DNA from 3 places in the Anaerostipes stercorihominis genome. Region 3 is predicted to be linked to each of the others. Evidence: predicted binding sites of a transcription regulator. Region 3 holds the regulator's gene; each other region holds the start of a gene.
What was found. The regulator Rex, encoded in region 3, represses fermentation and respiration genes when NADH is low (regulators of the CRP and FNR family bind a similar motif). The targets are predictions, from matches to a motif close to ATTGTTAANTANTTAACAAT.
Positions count from the first base shown of each region.

Region 1: AC27EF_RS13485 (glycerol dehydrogenase) is a predicted target of Rex. The motif match lies at 1,819-1,838, and genes of this name have one in related genera.
Region 2: AC27EF_RS01745 (iron-sulfur cluster assembly scaffold protein) is a predicted target of Rex. The motif match lies at 1,759-1,778, and genes of this name have one in related genera.

Region 1 covers NZ_BAAJCL010000026.1:384-3,671, reverse strand. The annotation lists gene AC27EF_RS13490 (glycogen debranching protein) at 1-1,658, shown strand, start outside; gene AC27EF_RS13485 (glycerol dehydrogenase) at 1,935-3,020, shown strand; gene AC27EF_RS13480 (YaaA family protein) at 3,058-3,288, shown strand, end outside.
Region 2 covers NZ_BAAJCL010000001.1:344,530-347,817, reverse strand. The annotation lists gene AC27EF_RS01755 (phosphodiesterase) at 1-297, shown strand, start outside; gene AC27EF_RS01750 (MFS transporter) at 307-1,614, shown strand; gene AC27EF_RS01745 (iron-sulfur cluster assembly scaffold protein) at 1,825-2,517, shown strand; gene AC27EF_RS01740 (GGGtGRT protein) at 2,531-3,288, shown strand, end outside.
Region 3 covers NZ_BAAJCL010000005.1:18,825-22,112, forward strand. The annotation lists gene AC27EF_RS06840 (NAD(P)H-hydrate dehydratase) at 1-610, opposite strand, end outside; gene acpS (holo-ACP synthase) at 607-969, opposite strand; gene AC27EF_RS06850 (redox-sensing transcriptional repressor Rex) at 973-1,623, opposite strand; gene AC27EF_RS06855 (ABC-F family ATP-binding cassette domain-containing protein) at 1,844-3,288, shown strand, end outside.

The DNA of each region.
Region 1 (3,288 bases), on a different contig from region 3:
AAAAAGAGATGAGCGATCTTATTATTTATGAGCTTCACGTGCGGGGATTTACGCAGCATCGTTCTTCCGGAGTGAAAAATCCCGGTACCTTTGCGGGCTTAAAAGAAAAAATTCCTTATCTAAAAGAGCTGGGCATCAATGCTGTAGAGCTAATGCCGATTTTTGAATTTGACGAAATGATCAATGCCAGGGATTATCAGGGAAATGAATTAATTGAGTATTGGGGATATAATACTGTCAGTTTTTTTGCTCCCAATGCCAGCTATGCGGCAGCAGATGAGAAGAATAACGAGGGAAGAGAATTAAAAGAGCTAATTAAAGCATTGCATGACAATGATATCGAAGTAATTCTGGATGTAGTATTTAATCATACGGCGGAAGGAAACGAGGCGGGGCCGTTTTTCAGCTTTAAGGGATTTGATAATAATGTTTACTATTTGCTGACGCCGGAAGGAAATTACTATAATTTCAGCGGGTGCGGAAATTCTTTGAACTGCAATCACCCGATTGTACAGCAAATGATTTTAGAATGTCTTCGATATTGGACGATCAATTACAGGGTGGATGGATTTCGTTTTGATCTTGCCAGCATTCTGGGAAGAGATGAAACCGGGAAACCAATGAACAATCCACCGCTTCTTAAGAGTCTGGCATATGATCCGCTTCTGAAAAATGTAAAGCTGATTGCGGAAGCGTGGGATGCAGGAGGTCTTTATCAGGTGGGGAATTTCCCTGCCAGCCGGCGCTGGGCGGAATGGAACGGACAATACCGGGATACAATCCGAGGATATTTAAAGGGAGATTTTTGGGAATCATGGAATGCAGCATGGAGAATCTGCGGTTCCGGAGACCTGTATGGAGGATATGATTCTGATGGAAATGATAATTATGCCGGCTATAATTCCTGTATTAATTTTTTGACTTGTCATGACGGATTCACGCTGTATGATCTATATTCTTATAATATGAAACACAATGAGGCAAATGGATGGGACAATACGGACGGTGCTGATGATAATCGAAGCTGGAATTGCGGAGCAGAAGGTGAGACAACAGATCCGGAGGTGCTGAAACTTCGCTGGCGCATGATTCGCAATGCCTGTGCGGTGTTAATGTGCAGCCGTGGGACTCCGATGTTTTTTTCCGGAGACGAGTTTGCAAATACCAAACATGGAAATAACAACAGCTACTGTCAGGACAATGAAATTTCATGGATCGACTGGTCATTGCTGGAACAGAATCGTGAATTATTTGAGTTTTTTAAATTTATGATTGATTACAGGAAACAGCATCCGACCATCCGAAAAAAACTGGCAGATGCCGTCTGCGGAATGGAAGGAATGCACGCTCATGATACCAATGCCGAGAAGGTGACGCTTCCGAACAATGCCAAAATGCTTGCCGTTAGCTTTGCCGGATATGATCGGAAGAAGGGGAAAGATGATTTGGTTTATGTGGCGCTCAATGCAAATTGGGAAGAGGTGCGGATTACAGTGCCGAATCTGGAACATCATGGTGCATGGTATTTAAGTGTTAATACGTATGGAGATGATCAGGGAAAATATTTTTATCCAGAAGGAGAAGAACCGAGAATCGACCATGAATTTGTAATGAAGCCAAGATCGGTTGCAGTATTTACCGGACGGACGATACATTAAATGAGAGGAAACAAGATTTTGTAAATCATGCAGCAGGATTCCCATAAAATACTGAAAAACGGCAGCAGAGGATGGTTTTGTCATAAAAGACTTCTTTTTTGGAAAATATATAATATGCAGGACAGTTTTGGATGAAAAGGTTTCCTTTTAGCGATAGAAAAAAGTGAAAAATTTAACAAAATAGCATCAAAAGGGTTTCAAAACTTGTCAAGTTGGGTTATATTGAAAGAAGAAACGGAACATAGAAACAGCCGAAGATTGAAAGGGGAAATTCATATGGCAAATATTATTGGAAGTCCAAGCCGGTATATTCAGGGAAAAGGGGAATTAAAGAATCTGTGTACCTATGCGCAGAATTATGGGAAGAAATTATTTATTTTGACCAGCGGTTCCGGAAGAAAACGGGTGGAGCCGTCCATTACAGAAGGAAGAAATGATGCGCAGATCACTTATGAAACATTTCGAGGTGAGTGCTGTATGACAGAAATTCATCGGATCATGGAGCTTTGTAAAGAGGCAGGAAGTGAAGTGATTGTCGGAATCGGAGGAGGAAAAATTCATGATACTGCAAAAGCGGTTGCGTATTATATGAAAAAACCGGTGATGATTGTGCCGACCATTGCGTCAACCGATGCGCCTTGCAGTGCACTTTCTGTGATTTATACGGATGAAGGTGTCTTTGAAAAATATTTGTTTTTGCCGGCAAGCCCCAACATGGTATTGGTGGATACGGAAATTGTAAGCAAAGCACCGGAGCGTTTGTTTGTTGCGGGGATGGGGGATGCGCTTGCCACCTATTTTGAAGCAAGAGCCTGCCGGCGTTCGGATGCGCTCAACTGTGTGGGAGGCAAAGTTACATTAACGGCGATGGCGCTGGCAAAGCTTTGTTATGAAACGCTTCTTGATGAAGGAATTGATGCGATGCTTGCGGTACGTGAGAAGGTTTGTACCAAAGCAGTGGAGCATGTGATCGAGGCAAATACGTACCTTTCAGGCATCGGATTTGAAAGCGGAGGATTGGCAGGAGCTCATGCCATCCATAATGGGCTGACTGCGGTGCCGGAGACTCATGATCTGTATCATGGAGAAAAAGTTGCATTTGGTACGTTGGTACAGCTTGTTCTTGAAAATGCAGATCAGGAAGAAATTCAGGATGTCCTGGCATTTTGTGCGGAAGCTGGATTGCCGACTACATTAGAGGAACTTGGAATAAAAGAGATAAAAGAAGAGCAGATCATGGAAGTTGCGCGTCTTGCATGTTCCCCGGATGATACTCTTGGCAATATGCCGTTTGAAGTAACTCCGGAGGACGTATATGCGGCAATTTTAGGAGCGGATGCACTGGGAAGATATTACCAGTAATTTTGTCAGAGCCATGCAGTAAAAAGGATGGAAGATAATGATTGCAATGATTTCACCGGCGAAAAATATGAAAATTGTGGAGTACAGTGAGCTTCCAAAATCTGAACCGGTTATGCTTCATAAGACAGAGCTTTTGCAAAGAGAACTTCAGAAGATGCAGCCGTGGGATCTGGAGACAACAATGAAGGTGAATGAAAAAATAGCGCTACAGACGTTTTTCGATATACAAAATTATGAGAATGCTCCGTCAGGAGCCGCGGCACTTTCT
Region 2 (3,288 bases), on a different contig from region 3:
GGACATATGCACACGGCAATTTTTACATGCTGGAAAGGAATACCAAGCGTAGCCTGTCCGTCAATCTCTATGCAGATGGAAGTGGATTTCCGCGGAAAGTATGATTCATCTGTTACGGAGCAGGAAAAAAGAAATGGATTTAAAGGAGGCGGAGATCGCTTTTTTCTGGGGAATCCCGCATATTTGATTCATGAATTAGAGGATGACCAGATCAATACTCATTATGTGACGATTCCAACGGATGCGCCTTATTCCGGACCTTGGCCGTTTCAATATTATGATGGGGAAGAAGATTAGGAGGATGTCATGGGAAATAAAAAATTCAGAAAAATTGCGGCAATTACTTTGTTTGAAAGCGCAGTTCAATGGTATTGCTTTTTGCTGTACGGAACGGCGGCGGGAACGGTATTTAATAAAGTATTTTTCGCACAGACAGGCAATGAAACGACAGCCTTGATCTTATCCTACATGTCGTTTGCGATTGGATATATTGCCGGACCCTTTGGAGCAATTTTCTTTGGGCATATCGGAGATCGAAAAGGAAGAAAGGTTACCATGTATGCTTCCTTGCTGATGATGGGAATTTCTACATCGATCATAGGAATTCTTCCGTCTTCCGCGCAGGCAGGTATCTGGGTTGTTTTTGTTCTTCAGTTGATGCGTCTGGCACAATGTTTTGGAAGAGGCGGCACTTGGGGAGGCGGAATTTTAATGGCTTATGAAAATGTGCCGGAAAATAAACGTTCTTTTTATTCTGCAATTCCTCAGATTGGATTACCCATTGGATTTGGCCTGTCCTCAATTCTTATTGCTGTTCCAACGCTGGTGCTTCCGGAAGAAATTTTCTTTACATGGGGATGGAGAATTCCGTTTTTAGCTGCCATTGTTTTGACCGCGATTGTGATACGGCAAAAAGGGGAGATGATGGAAACAGAGGATTATAAAAAAGCGCAGGCAAAGCTGGAAGCAGAAGAGGCAGAAGGAAAAAAACATAAAGTCGGATTTGTGCCAATGGTAAAAGGATATTGGAAAACGCTGCTTCTGGGATGCGGAACCAGGTGGGTAGACGGCACATTTTATAATATTTTCATTGTATGGATTTTGTCCTACTGCATTAGCTGGCTCGGAATGCCGCTAATTCAGACTTATATTATTACAATTGTTGCCTGCATATTTAAGATACCGTTTACTTTGTTTGGCGGATGGTGTGCACAGAAATTGGGAAATACAAAAACGTTTGTGATTGGAGGATTGGCTTCGGCGGTCTTAAGTATTCCCACATTGAAAGTAATCGAATTAAGTCATGGAAATCTCTTAATTACAATTGTTGGAATTGTTCTCGGATGGAGCATTGCTTACAATTTAATATGGGCAGTTATCAGTTCTTTGTGGTCTTCTTATTTTGAGACGGAAGTTCGATATTCTGGAATATCATTTGTATATCATGTTCCGAGTTTTCTTGTGGCAGGAATGGTACCTACAATCTGTACGGTTTTGATCAATTACGGAAAAGGAGATACCATATATGTTGGATTGTATTCCACAGCAGTGGCGTTGATCAGCGTTGTTTGTGCATTGGTTTTGAAACGGCGGCATGAACAAGGGAAAAAATAGAAATTTATCTCGAAAGACTATCAGGAATTTGCTGCTACGTAGTTGCAAAGAAATTCATGGGATTGGGTATGAGACTTCCATTTCTCTGATTCGACAGGATTTGTAAAATGTTTGTCGAAGTTAATAAAGATATTAAGATAATTTGTTGTTTTATTTTTAACGATATGCTAAAATGAAACTGTTAATTTTAATACTGAAAGGAGTTTCAACATGATTTATTCACATGAAGTAGAACAAATGTGTACAGTAGCTCAGGGTGTAAACCATGGAGCTGCCCCGATTCCTGAAGAAGCAAAATGGGTAAAAGCGAAAGATGTCGCTGATATTTCAGGGTTAACACATGGTATAGGTTGGTGTGCGCCACAGCAGGGAGGGTGCAAATTAACTCTTAACGTAAAAGAAGGTATTATTCAGGAGGCATTGGTAGAAACCATCGGATGTTCAGGCATGACACATTCCGCAGCTATGGCGTCTGAAATTTTGCCGGGAAGAACGATTTTAGAAGCATTAAACACAGACTTGGTTTGTGATGCGATTAATACAGCAATGAGAGAATTATTTTTACAGATCGTATACGGAAGATCTCAGAGTGCTTTCTCTGAAGACGGACTGCCGATCGGTGCCGGGCTGGAAGATTTAGGAAAAGGTTTAAGATCTCAGGTTGGTACAATGTATGGAACTCTGAAGAAGGGACCTCGTTATCTTGAAATGGCTGAAGGTTATGTCACAGGTGTCGCTCTTGATGCAGATGATGAGATTATCGGATACCAGTTTATCAATTTTGGAAGAATGATGGATTTTATCAAAGCCGGAGACGATGCTCAGACAGCTATGGACAAGGCGAAAGGTCAATACGGACGCGTTGATGACGCTGTGAAAATTATTGACCCAAGAAAACAATAGGAGGTAACGAAGAATGGCTTTATTTGAATCATATGAGAGAAGAGAAAAACAAGTTCTTGCTGTTTTGAAAGAGTATGGCATTAATTCTATAGAAGAAGCTGCAGAAATTACAAAAGCTGCTGGATTAGATGTTTATGCTCAGGTGGAAGGAATTCAGCCGATTTGCTTTGAAAATGCAAAATGGGCGTATACTGTAGGTGCGGCGATTGCAATTAAAAAAGGATGTAAAAGAGCGGCAGATGCAGCTGCGGCAATCGGGGAAGGTCTTCAGGCATTTTGTATTCCGGGATCTGTTGCGGATCAGCGTAAAGTAGGTCTTGGACATGGTAACTTAGGAAAGATGCTGTTGGAAGAAGAAACAGAATGTTTTGCATTTTTGGCAGGACATGAATCTTTTGCTGCTGCTGAGGGAGCTATCGGTATTGCTGAAAAAGCAAATAAGGTTCGCCAGAAACCATTGAGAGTTATCTTAAACGGTCTTGGAAAAGATGCTGCTCAGATTATCTCAAGAATCAATGGATTTACATACGTTGAGACAGAGATGGACTATTATACAGGAGAAGTCAAAGAAGTTTTCAGAAAATCTTATTCTGAAGGTTTGAGAGCTAAGGTTAACTGTTACGGTGCAAATGATGTAACAGAGGGTGTTGCAATTATGCATAAAGAAGGGGTTGATGTTTCCATCACAGGAAACTCCACAAACCCGACTCGTTTCCAGCATCCTGTTGCAGGTACCTATAAGAAAGAATGTATGGAGCAGGGTAAAAAATA
Region 3 (3,288 bases):
AACCGATGGATGCCAATCTTGTATCTCCACAATAATCTCTCCCCGGATACAGCAAATGACCTCTCTTGAATCCGCCGAACGTCACGGTAGCATCCGCACGAACGGCACATCCCATAATTTTTCCGGTATCCCCATGAATCCCGGAAGGAATATCAATCGAGAGAACCCTCTTCCCTGAAACATTGATCTGCTCAATGATCTCTTCATATTCCCCTTTGATTTCTCTTGTCAGTCCCACTCCGAAAATTCCTTCAATCAACAGATCGTAAGAAGCAATCTCTGCCTGCCGCAAAAATTGATATCCGAGATTCTCTAAAATTTTCAACTGTAATTTCAGATCCTCCGATGCTTTTTCCAAATTCCCAACAATCATAACATCCACTGAATATTGTTGTTCCAAAAGAATTCTGGCTGTGGCCAATGCATCGCCGCCATTATTTCCAATTCCCGCAATCACCAAAATTCTGGCATCTCCATTTACGCAGGACATTGCACACTCAGCTACAGCTTGGGAGGCCCTCTCCATCAAAACCAGTCCGGGAATTTTAATTTTATGAATGGTTTCCCGATCAATATCCTGCATTTCCTGACTTTTCAATACATATTTCATTGTCGTTCTCCTATTACAAAGGCCTGTACCAATGCTTCCGTATTGGTAATGGAAACATGGATTTGTTCAATTCCAAGTTTTTGTGCCATTTCTTTTGCACGTCCACAAAGGCACACAAACGGCGCGCCTTTCTTGTCTCTTAAAACTTCAATCTCAAACGGTTCTACACCGAAAAAGCCGGTTCCAAATACTTTGGAAACGGCTTCTTTTACAGCAAAATTGCCGGCTAAAGTCGCAGCATTATTCTTTGCACAAACTAATTCTTTGGTTGTAAAAATTCTTTTGAGACCACTTTGTCTTGAAAGCATTGCTCTGATTCGCTCAATTTCCACAAGATCCGTTCCAATTCCGATGATCATCGTTTACATCTCACTCTCTTCCCGATTGTGAATATTGTAAGTCAGCGTCATCAGGCTTTCTGCCAAATGTACATTCTCCACCGTAACATTTTCCGGAAGATGCAAATCAATTGGGGCGAAATTCCAAAATCCTTTGATTCCCCATTCCGCCATCTTCCGGGCAATTCCCGGCGCCTGATCCTTCGGAATGGTGAGCGCTGCAATTTTAATATCATGGGTCTTAATAAAATTCTCCAATTCGTCCGTATCAAGAACTTTAACTCCCCGAACGGAAATTCCAATCAATTTTGGATTCACATCAAACAATGCCATCACCTTATATCCGTAATCTTCATTAAAAGACTGATAGTTGGCAAGAGCCTGCCCAAGATTTCCTGCTCCGACAATAATCATATCATTGCGCTGATCAAGCCCCAGAATCTTTCCGATCTCTGTATACAAATTGTCAACATTATATCCGTAGCCCTGCTGCCCAAATCCTCCAAAATTATTCAAATCCTGACGAATCTGGGACGCAGTTACCATCATCTGCTCACTTAACTCTTTTGAGGAAATTCTAGTGATATTTTTTGCCTTCAACGCGCCAAGATAGCGAAAATACCGTGGCAGGCGCTTTATAACTGCGGATGAAATATTCTTATCTGCGTTTCCCATCTGATTCCTCCAAACATTTATTCTGTTTCTATTATATAAGATTGTCTAATATCTGTCAATCTTTCTGCCATGAATCTATCCAAAATTTCTTGAACACTTCTACAGATTTTCAGTCTTTCGGAGGAAATGCCTTTTATTTTAGAGAAAAATATGATATTCTGAAAAATAGTGTCAATTACAACAAATCGTTGTAATATCTTATTTTTGAAAGGAGTTTTCTATGATTTTATCATGCCAGAATCTCTGCAAAACATTTGTCGAAAAGCCAGTTCTCAAAAATGTATCTTTTCATTTAAATGAAAATGACCGCCTGGCAATTATCGGATATAACGGTGCCGGAAAATCTACACTCTTAAAAATTTTAATTGGAGAACTTGGGGCAGACGAAGGCAATATTTCTATAAAAAAAGATACTTCCATCGGTTATCTTGCCCAACATCAGGAACATCAATTCCATCATACCATTTTTGACGAATTGCTTTCTGTTAAAAAGGATGTTATTTTGTTGGATGAAAAAATGCGCAGATATGAGCAGGAGATGAAAGATTTAACAGGAGATGCCCTGGAACAAAAAATGAATCAATACACGCAGGCTACCCACCAATTTGAACAGATGAATGGCTTTGCCTATAAAAGTGAGATCACCGGAATATTAAAAGGTCTTGGATTCTCAGAAGAAGATTTTAACAAACAGATCAACACCCTTTCCGGCGGACAAAGAACGCGTGTTGCACTGGGAAAACTGCTTCTGAAAAATCCAGATGTACTTTTGTTGGATGAACCGACAAACCATTTGGATGTCGCATCCATTCGATGGCTGGAAACTTATCTTTCTCATTATAAAGGCGCCGTCATCATCGTTTCTCATGACCGCTATTTTCTAGACAAAATTGTCAATAAGGTTATGGAAATTGAGTTTGGTAAATCCATGCTTTTTGATGGAAACTATACAGCATTTATTGAAAAACGAAATCAAATCAAAGCAATTCGGCTGAAAGAATATAAAAACCAGCAGCAGGAAATAAAACATCAGCAAGAAGTCATCCAGAAATTAAAGCGATTCAATCGGGAGAAATCCATCCGCAGAGCTGAGAGCAGAGAAAAAGCTTTAGAAAAAATCGAAGTTCTGGAAAAACCTATGGACTATAACGCTGACATGCGCCTTTCCATTGAGCCGGAAACGATCAGCGGAAACGATGTCTTAAGTTTAAAAGATGTCGCTAAATCTTTTAATTCAAAATCTTTATTTCAAAAAATCAGCGCTGACATTTTTCGGGGAGAACGGGTTGCACTGATTGGTCCAAACGGAACCGGAAAAACTACCCTGTTAAAAATCATCTGTAAAAAGGTCAGAAAAAATGAGGGGATCATCCAACTCGGCGCCGGTGTCACCATCGGATATTACGATCAGGCTCAGGATAATTTAGATTCATCCAAAACTATTTTTGACGAAATTTCTGATTCTTATCCTGATCTGACCAATACAAAAATCAGAAATACCCTGGCAGCGTTTCTATTTTACGGAGAAGATGTGTTTCGTCCGATTTCTTCTTTAAGCGGCGGAGAAAAAGGTCGTGTATCCCTTGCAAAATTGATGCTCTCCCATGCAAATTTTTTGATTCTTGACGAACCTACCAATCATTTAGATATTCATTCCAAAGAAAT